Regions from separate parts of the Pseudomonas saponiphila genome, predicted to be linked through region 1. Evidence: predicted binding sites of a transcription regulator. Region 1 holds the regulator's gene; each other region holds the start of a gene.
What was found. Region 1 encodes FliA, which starts transcription of late flagellar genes. Its sites were predicted from a motif close to CTAAAGTTTNNNNNNNNNNNGCCGNTAA; they were not measured.

Region 2: a site for FliA is predicted at 1,760-1,787, ahead of BLV47_RS14665 (methyl-accepting chemotaxis protein). Genes of this name have one in related genera too.
Region 3: a site for FliA is predicted at 1,898-1,925, ahead of BLV47_RS16545 (methyl-accepting chemotaxis protein). Genes of this name have one in related genera too.

What each region holds. Positions count from the first base shown of each region.
Region 1 covers NZ_FNTJ01000002.1:2,243,192-2,246,464, forward strand. The annotation lists gene fleN (flagellar synthesis regulator FleN) at 1-812, shown strand, start outside; gene fliA (RNA polymerase sigma factor FliA) at 809-1,549, shown strand; gene BLV47_RS32220 (chemotaxis response regulator CheY) at 1,715-2,086, shown strand; gene BLV47_RS32225 (protein phosphatase CheZ) at 2,117-2,905, shown strand; gene BLV47_RS32230 (chemotaxis protein CheA) at 2,918-3,273, shown strand, end outside.
Region 2 covers NZ_FNTJ01000001.1:3,153,564-3,156,836, forward strand. The annotation lists gene BLV47_RS14665 (methyl-accepting chemotaxis protein) at 1-1,632, opposite strand, end outside; gene BLV47_RS14670 (undecaprenyl-diphosphate phosphatase) at 1,927-2,757, shown strand; gene BLV47_RS14675 (DUF1294 domain-containing protein) at 2,754-3,176, shown strand; gene BLV47_RS14680 (MmcQ/YjbR family DNA-binding protein) at 3,173-3,273, opposite strand, start outside.
Region 3 covers NZ_FNTJ01000001.1:3,580,373-3,583,645, forward strand. The annotation lists gene BLV47_RS16540 (hypothetical protein) at 1-109, opposite strand, end outside; gene BLV47_RS16545 (methyl-accepting chemotaxis protein) at 228-1,850, opposite strand; gene BLV47_RS16550 (TraR/DksA family transcriptional regulator) at 2,144-2,548, opposite strand; gene BLV47_RS16555 (ABC transporter permease) at 2,972-3,273, opposite strand, start outside.

The sequences.
Region 1 (3,273 bases):
TACAGGTGATTGCGGTGACCGGCGGCAAGGGTGGCGTCGGCAAGACTAATGTGTCAGTGAACTTGTCCCTGGCTCTGGCTGAGCTCGGCCGGCGGGTCTTGCTGCTGGATGCCGACTTGGGACTGGCCAACGTCGATGTCCTGCTGGGCCTGACACCCAAGCGCACCCTGGCGGATGTCATCGAAGGGCGCTGTGAGCTGCGTGATGTGCTGCTCCAGGGGCCTGGCGGTATCCGTATCGTCCCGGCCGCCTCCGGCACCCAGAGCATGGTGCACCTGAGTCCGGCCCAGCACGCCGGCCTGATCCAGGCCTTCAGCGACATCGGCGACAACCTCGATGTGCTGGTGATCGACACCGCTGCGGGTATTGGTGACTCGGTAGTCAGTTTCGTCCGCGCGGCCCAGGAAGTGTTGCTGGTGGTCTGCGACGAACCGACTTCGATCACCGATGCCTATGCGCTGATCAAGTTGCTCAACCGCGACTACGGCATGAACCGTTTCCGGGTCCTGGCCAACATGGCCCAAAGCCCTCAGGAAGGGCGCAACCTGTTTGCAAAATTGACCAAGGTCACGGATCGCTTTCTGGACGTGGCCTTACAATACGTCGGCGCAGTTCCCTACGACGAAAGCGTGCGCAAGGCCGTGCAAAAGCAGCGTGCGGTCTATGAAGCCTTTCCTCGTTCGAAGTGTGCATTGGCGTTCAAGGCCATCGCGCAAAAAGTCGATACCTGGCCGTTGCCGGCGAACCCTCGCGGGCATCTGGAGTTTTTTGTCGAGCGCCTGGTGCATCAAACAGCGGGACCGGTGCTATGACTGCCAGCGGCTACAACCTCTACAAGAAGTCGGCGCGTGACAGCCAATACGAATTGATCGAGCGCTACGCGCCTCTGGTCAAGCGCATTGCCTATCACCTGCTGGCGCGGTTGCCGGCCAGTGTTCAGGTGGAAGACCTGATTCAGGCCGGGATGATCGGTTTGCTCGAAGTGTCGACCAAGTACGACGCGAGCAAGGGGGCGAGTTTCGAAACCTACGCGGGTATCCGTATCCGCGGGGCGATGCTCGACGAGGTTCGCAAAGGCGACTGGGCACCGCGTTCGGTGCACCGTAATACACGCATGGTCAGTGATGCCATTCGTGCAATTGAAGCTAAAACCGGTCGTGACGCTAAAGATCATGAAGTTGCGGCCGAACTTCAATTGAGTCTCGACGATTATTACGGGATTTTGAACGACACCTTGGGCAGCCGCCTGTTCAGTTTCGACGACCTGTTGCAGGACGGCGAACATGAAGGGCTGCATGAGGATGGCGCCAGTGCTCATCTCGAGCCGTCACGGGACCTGGAGGATGAACGCTTCCAGGCCGCCTTGGCGGATGCGATTGCCAATTTGCCGGAGCGCGAGCGACTGGTGTTGGCGCTGTACTACGACGAAGAGCTGAATCTCAAGGAAATCGGTGAGGTCCTGGGGGTCAGCGAATCGCGGGTCAGCCAGTTACACAGCCAGTGCGCGGCCCGTTTGCGGGGGCGTTTGGGGGAGTGGCGAGCGCGCTGACAGGCAGTGTGGGGACACTGCGATCGGGACCGGTAAGGCAAGCGCTGCGCCGGTCTTGCGGTGTGTGCTCCATGCAGTCGTTGTGTGTTATGCCGAATTGATTGAATGGCGCGTTCAGGTGCTGGATGCGTTTAAGACTGCTTGGAGGTCGAATTGGACAAGAACATGAAAATCCTCATCGTTGATGACTTTTCAACGATGCGGCGGATCATAAAAAACCTGTTGCGTGATCTGGGTTTCACCAACACGGTCGAGGCCGACGATGGCACTACTGCCATTCCGGTACTCAACAGCGGGAGCATCGACTTTCTGGTAACGGACTGGAACATGCCAGGCATGACCGGTATCGACCTGCTGCGTCACGTGCGTGCCGATGAAAAGCTCAAGCACCTGCCGGTGTTGATGGTGACTGCGGAAGCCAAGCGCGAGCAGATCATCGAAGCTGCCCAGGCCGGCGTAAACGGCTATGTAGTCAAACCATTCACGGCTCAGGCGTTGAAAGAGAAGATCGAAAAGATCTTCGAACGCATCGGTTGATGTACGTAGCCATTCCGCCACGGGGGAGCTATGGAGCATAACGAATCTTCACTGGGCGACTTTGAGTCGACCCTGAAAAAACATGCACTGGAACTGGTCGAGAGCCTGGAAAAGGGCAAGTTCGGCGACGCTGTGCAATTGATCCATGAGCTCAATCAGACCCGTGACCGCGGCCTGTATCAGGAAGTGGGCAAGCTCACCCGCGAGCTGCATAGCGCGATCGTCAATTTCCAGATTGACCCGCACATGCCGCAAGCCGAGGAAGTTTCACAGATCACGGATGCCACTGAGCGCCTGTCCTATGTGGTCCGGCTCACGGAAGCCGCCGCCAACCGCACCATGGACCTGGTAGAGAGCAGCACCCCGCTGGTCAATGGCCTGAGCACTGAAGCCCAGGTCTTGAGCGCAGATTGGGGGCGCTTCATGCGGCGCGAGGTCGGTGCTGAAGAGTTTCGCGAACTGGCGCGCCGGGTCGACAGTTTCCTGACGCGCAGCGAGCAGGAAACCCGCACCGTTTCCGGCCACCTCAACGACATTCTGCTGGCGCAGGATTACCAGGACCTGACCGGTCAGGTGATCAAGCGTGTGACCCAGTTGGTCACGGAAGTCGAAAGCAATCTGCTCAAACTTGTCTTGATGGCCAGTCAGGTCGATCGCTTCGCCGGTATCGAACATGACCGTGAATCGATCCTCGCGGAAAAAGATCCGCAAAAACATCTCGCCAAGGGTGAAGGTCCGCAGATTCATGCCGATAAACGGGAAGACGTTGTGTCCGGTCAGGACGATGTAGACGATTTGCTTTCCAGCCTTGGATTCTAGGAGCACCCATTAATGAGCTTCGGCGCCGATGAAGAGATCCTTCAGGATTTCCTGGTTGAGGCCGGCGAGATTCTAGAGCAACTGTCCGAACAACTGGTCGAGCTGGAAAGCCGACCGGATGATGCGGACCTGCTCAATGCAATTTTTCGCGGTTTTCACACTGTTAAAGGGGGCGCCGGCTTCCTCCAGCTCAATGAGCTGGTGGAGTGCTGTCACATTGCCGAGAACGTCTTCGACATCCTGCGCAAGGGTGAGCGACGGGTTGATTCGGAACTGATGGACGTGGTGCTTGAGGCGCTGGACGCGGTGAACGGCATGTTCAGCCAGGTCCGTGAGCGCACCGAAATCACTGCGGCGACACCGGAACT
Region 2 (3,273 bases), on a different contig from region 1:
GACGCGGAACTGGCGCAGCAGGCCGTTGAGCTGCTCCGAGAGTTCCTTGAGGTGCCGGCTGGCGGCGCTGGAGTGCTGGGCGGCCAGTGCCGTGCCCTGGGACAGGCCCGCCGCCTGCCCGACGTTGTGGTTGATGTCCTCCACCACATGGGCCTGTTGCAGGGTGGCGCTGGCGATCGAGGCATTCAGGCCGTTGAGGGTGCGCAGCGCCTGGCCGATGGCGTTGAGGCTGGTGCCGGCCAGCCCGGCCTGCTCGATGGTCGACTGCGAGGCCCGGCTGCTGTCGCCGATGACCCTGACCGCGGCCTCGGAGTGACTCTGCAGGCGTTCGATCATGCCCTGGATTTCCGCGGTGGACTGCTGGGTGCGCTGCGCCAGCAGGCGCACTTCGTCGGCCACCACGGCAAACCCCCGGCCCTGTTCCCCGGCCCGGGCGGCTTCGATGGCGGCATTCAGGGCCAGCAGGTTGGTCTGCTCGGCAATCGAGCGGATCACCTCCAGCACGGTGCCGATCTGGGTGCTTTCCGTCGCCAGGGTACGGATCACTTCCACGGCCTGGTCAATGGTCGCGGATAACTGATCGATCTGTTGCAGGCTGCCGTCGATGTTCAGCTGGCCCTGCTGGGCCTGGGCTTCGGCTTCGCGCACTTCGCTGGCCGCGTGCTCGGCGTTCCTGGCCACATCCTGCACGCCGCTGGTGACCTGGCTGATGGCCGCGGCCACCTGCTCCATCTGCTGGGACTGCTGCTGACTGCGTTCCTGGGCCTCGCTGGCGTTGCTGCCCAGTTCGCTGGATGACTGCTCCAGGGCCGCAGCGCTGGACTGCAACTGGGTGACCACCCCGCGCAGCTTGGCGGTGAAGCCATTGAAGTGCCGGGCCAGCTCGGTGACCTCGTCCTGGCCGTGGGTATCCAGGCTCCGGGTCAAGTCGCTTTCACCGCTGGCGATGTTGGCCATGGCATGCACCGTCTCGCGCAGCGGGCTGACGATGCTGCGCGCGATCAGCACCACCAGGACGGTCATCAACAGGGCGATCACCAGGCCAATGGAAGAGGCCTGCAGGACCTGGGCATAGAACTCCTGCTGCAGGTCGTCGATGTACACCCCGGAACCGATGATCCAGCCCCAGGGCTGGAACAGCTGTATATAGGAAGTCTTCTGCACTGGCTGCTCGGCCCCGGGCTTGGGCCAGCGGTAATCCACCATGCCGGCGCCCTTGGACTTGGCCAGGGCGACCATTTCGTTGAACACCTCGAAGCCGTCCGGATCCTTGACCGCCGCCAGGTTCTGTCCGTCGAGCTTGGGGTTGGCCGGGTGCATGATCATCACCGGCGTCAGGTCGTTGATCCAGAAGTAGTCGTTCTGGTTGTAGCGCAAGCCGCGGATGGCTTGCAGCGCCTGTTGCTGTGCCTGTTCGCGGCTCAGGCTGCCGGCGGCCTCCAGGCCCTGGTAATAATTGAGCACCCCGGCGGCGGTCTGTACCACATGCTGGGTTTTCTGCGCCTTGGCCCGGTACAGGTCACCGTGAATCTGCCCGAGCATCATCACGCCCAGGGTCACCAGGGTCAGCACCGCCACGATCAGGATCAGCCACAAACGCTGACTGATGGACATCTTGCGCAAGCTATTCATCATCCGGTCACTCCTGGTTCTTGTACTTGTCATGAAAGGCCGTGAGCATCCAAGCACGCCAGCCTTCGAGCGCCTACCCTACGGAAGTCCAATAACATCGCGGTGTATTTTGCGCCTGTCTGCTAGGATTTCGGCGTCTTCGCGCAAAACCTGAACCTTTCTGCCTTTTTCACAGAATTTTCATGGGCTTGTGTTGAACTTGCGGCCGGGAAAATTTCACCTGCGCCGAGCGCATTGCTTGAATCGACTACTTAAAAAAGAGGCATGCCTGGAGCATTGCCTTATGGGGGATTGATGGATCTTTGGAGCGCCGCACAGGCATTGATACTCGGGATTGTCGAAGGGCTGACCGAGTTCTTGCCCATCAGCAGTACCGGACACCAGATTATTGTCGCTGACCTGCTCGACTTTGGTGGCGAGCGGGCGATGGCCTTCAACATCATCATTCAGCTGGGCGCGATCCTGGCCGTGGTCTGGGAGTTCCGGCGCAAGATCCTGGAGGTAGTGATCGGCTTGCCGAGCCAGCCCAAGGCCCAGCGCTTCACGGTCAACCTGCTGATCGCCTTCTTCCCGGCGGTGGTGCTGGGGGTGATCTTCGCCGACCTGATCCACGCCTATCTGTTCAATCCCATCACCGTGGCCACGGCCCTGGTGATCGGCGGGATCATCATGCTCTGGGCCGAGCGGCGCGAGCATCGGGTGCACGCCGAAAGCGTGGACGAGATCACCTGGAAGGACGCACTGAAAGTCGGCTGTGCCCAGTGCCTGGCGATGATCCCCGGGACTTCGCGCTCTGGCTCGACCATCATCGGCGGCCTGCTGTTCGGCCTGTCGCGCAAGACCGCTACCGAGTTTTCGTTCTTCCTGGCCATGCCCACCATGGTCGGGGCCGCGGTGTATTCGGGCTACAAGTACCGGCACCTGTTCCAGCCCGACGACTTTCCGGTGTTCGCCATCGGCTTCGTTACCGCCTTCATCTTTGCCATGATCGCGGTCAAGGGGCTGCTGAAGTTCATTGCCAGCCACAGCTATGCGGCGTTCGCCTGGTACCGCGTCGCCTTCGGCCTGCTGATCCTGGCGACCTGGCAGTTCGGCTGGGTCGACTGGACGGCGGTCAAGTCGTGAAGAGCTCCGGCCGCGCAGCGCATCGGGGCGGCGCTGCGCGCATCCGCCACCTGAGGTTCAAGCTGCTGGTGCTGGTCCTGCTGTGCGCCTTGCCGTTGTCCGGTTCGTTGTCCCTGTGGTGGCGTGGCATCTCGATCGTGCCCCTGGTGGCCTACGGCGCGGTCAGCCTGCTGACGTTCCTGTGTTACTGGCACGACAAGCGTCAGGCCCGGGCCGAGGGCCGGCGGATTCCGGAGAATGTGCTGCATGCCCTGGAACTGGCCGGCGGCTGGCCTGGGGCCCTGCTGGCCCAGCAACTGTTGCGGCACAAGACCCGCAAGCTGTCCTATCAGACCTTGTTCTGGCTGATCGTGGCCTTGCATCAGGTCTACTGGATCGACCGGCTGTTCCTGGAAAACAGCCTGCTGAGCCTGTTCTAGAGCAGCAGCCCGACCTGCGCCCGCTTGGGCAACTTGCCCACCACCAGTTGATGGGAGCGTTGCAGCAGGGCCCGGAGTTCCTCGGCACCCAGGGGGT
Region 3 (3,273 bases), on a different contig from region 1:
GCTGCTCGCCATTGACCAGCACCACCCAGCACGCCTTGCGCCCCAGGGCCCGCAGCGAAGCGGGAACGCCACTGCCAATCATCACTGCCACATCGACTTTGCTGTGCATGGTGTACCTCGCGGAATTAGTTAGCTCCCTAACGATGTCGAGATACTAATCGCTTCCCGGCCTCTGTAACAGCCCGAATCTGCACAGCAGCATTACCCCGCGAGTAACAATCGGCCCCTCAAGACTTGTGCCGGGGAGCGCTCTGCTCGGGCTTGTAGCCCAGGCGCAGGCCGCCCCAATGCCGCCCCTGAACCATGATCGGCACCGACAGGTCATGCATCAGCTCGCCGGTATCGCGGGTGTAGGTCTGCAGCAACAACGGCTGCTGGTGACTGCCGCAACGGATACCGGTGCGATCGGCGAACTTGCGCTTGCTGCGGTTGTGCAGGTTGTCCACCTGGGGATCACCAGTAAGCGGCTGGGAGAAGATCTTGTTGTGGGTCGGTACGTAGCCTTCCTGGGTGCAGGCGATGGCGAACACCAGGCCGTCGTGGCGCGGCAGCAGGGACTCCTGGATCGCTGGCAGCACCTGGTCGGTGTAGCGGTCGAAACGGGTCTGGTACTTGGGCGGCTGGGTATTGGCGATCAACTGATAGTGGCGGTCGAACAAGTCATCGAGGCTGATGCGGTTCTGCGCCAGGTCGTTCTCGAACTGCTCGGCGATGCGCCGCGCGCCCTCGCGGGCCAGGTCATAGATGCGCTGGTGATAGTCGTCCAGGCCCACCGCCGCCAGACGCTCGCTGATGGTTTCCGCCTGCCCTTCCATCTGCACCGCGGCCTCGGCCAGGCTGCGGGTCTGCTGGTCGCTGACGGCCAGGTCGCTGCGCATCTGCTCCACGGCGTGGAACAGGCTGTCGAGCTGTTCGCGGTTGGTATCGGCGCCCCGGGCGATCTCGCTGACCTGCCCCTCCACCCCGGCCGCCAGGCTCGCAATGTTCTCCAGGTGACGGCCGGTGAGCTCGACCTGCTCGACCCCCAGGTTGAGGTCATCGGACAGCTGGCGGATCTGTTCCACCACGTCGCTGGTGCGCTGCTGGATATCGGCCACCATCACCCCCACCTCGTCGGTGGCCGCGGCGGTGCGCCCGGCCAGCCCACGCACTTCGTCGGCGACCACGGCGAAACCACGCCCGTGCTCCCCGGCCCGGGCCGCCTCGATGGCCGCATTCAGCGCCAGCAGATTGGTCTGGCTGGCGATGGACTGGATCACCAGGGTTACCCGCTGGATCTCTTCGCTGCGCTGGCTCAAAGCTTCGATCAGCTCGCGACTGCCATTGGCGCGCTGGCTCAGGGAGTGCATGCGGCTGATGGACTCGCCCAGCACCGTGCGCCCCTCGGCGCTGCTGGCATGGGCCTCGCTGGCGGCGTCCAGGGCTTGCCGGCTGAGTTGCGAGGTGACCTGTTCAGTCCTGATCATCACCTCGGCATTGCCGACGATGCGCGCCGCCGCGTCGAGCTGGGACTGCAGGCGGTCTGCCAACTGGGTCACCGAATAGGCCACGCCGGCAGCGGACAGCGCATTGTGGGTGGTGCTGTAGGATAGGTCGCGGGTCAGCGCCGACAGCTCATTGTCGGTCGCCACCGGCACCTCGCAGGCCTTGCGCGAGCGCAGCCGGGGTATCCAGATCACCAGCACCGCCAGCGGCAGGCACAGGTACAGCGGCCAGCCGCCCAGGGCCTGACCGGCGAACAGCCCCATCAGCGCCGCGCTCTGCAACGACGGCGACCACCAGCGGGCGGCGGTTTCGGGTGTTGCCAGCGGCTGCGCGGCCGACGCCGCTAGAGATCCATCCCTTGACATCTTTGTCACCCCACATCGTTCTCATTGTTTGCGGCATTAGACGCCTCTAAAAGGCCATTAACCATGGTCCCTTAGTAGGAAGAAGAGTAGCGGCAAGCTACAAGCAGCAAGCGGCATGTGCGAGGCATTATTCAGGGTCTGAAGAGGGGGATGTTGCAGTAGATCAAGGGAAGTGAAGACTGGCGTAGGAGCGCCGGGGACTGGCTCTCGCCCCAGTGCGCAGCGCTGGCACGGCTACGCACTCGGAGGCAAGGATGCACTTGCAGCTTGAAGCTACAAGCTTGCAGCTGCTTTCAAGCCTGACGCTGATGCTTGTCGATCTGCTCGTGGCGTTCTTGGGCTTCGATGCAGTACTTGGTGGTCGGGCTGATCAGCAGGCGCTTGAGGCCGATCGGCTCGCCGCTGTCGTCGCACCAGCCGAAGGTGTCGTCACTGATCCGGCCCAGGGCCTGCTCCAGTTGCGGCAGCATGCGCTGATCGCGATCAATGGCGTTGACCAGCCAGGTGCGCTCTTCTTCGACGGAAGCGGCGTCGGCCGGGTCAGCCGGGGTGTCCAGGCTTTCAATGGCGATCCGGTTCTGTTCGATGCGCTCGTGGGTTTCCACCTTCATGGCTTGCAACAGGTCGCTGAAAAAAGCGTGCTGCTCGGCATTCATGTAGTCATCCGCCGGCATGGCCAGCAACTTTTCCTTGGTCATTGATTTCTCTATAAAAAATACGTGCATTAAGGCGAATTCAAACTGTTTCCGGTTGACCCGTCAGGTCATCAGAAAGGCGCCATACCTTCCAAGCGCCACCCGGCACTCAATTTACGAGGGGCGGCAGTCTAAGGCCGGTTTGAGGGCGCAGCAACTGAAATGACAGCGAATCTGTCCGACAAAGCGCACAAAGCCCGTAATCACGGGCTTTGCTGGCGCTTATCGGAGTACGTTTATAACAAAAAATTCCATAGAGGCGTGCCTGTTAGAAGACAAACGGCAGTACCGGACAGCCAATTCGAGCCTTTTACCCCCTGTTTCACCTCTTGTAGGAGCCGGCTTGCCGGCGAACCGGCCAGCCAGCGTTGCATTCCCTTATGGGCTCCTTTGCGGCCAAGCCAGCGCCGCCGCCAGGCCACTGCCTCAGCGCTTGAGCTTGCGCTTGTTGCGGTACTGGTCGATGACCACCGCCACCACGATGATCAGGCCCTTGATGATGTCCTGGATGTAGGCATCGACGCCGACAAAGGTGAAGCCGCTGGCCATGACCCCGAGGATCAGCGCGCCGATCACCGTGCCGGTAATGCGCCCCACCCCACCGGCCAGGCTGGTGCCACCGATCACCGCGGCGGCGATCGCGTCCAGCTCGTAGGACATGCCCATCCCCGCCTGGCCGGTGGCGGCCCGCGCCGAGGCCACCACCCCGGCCAGCCCCGCCAGCAGCC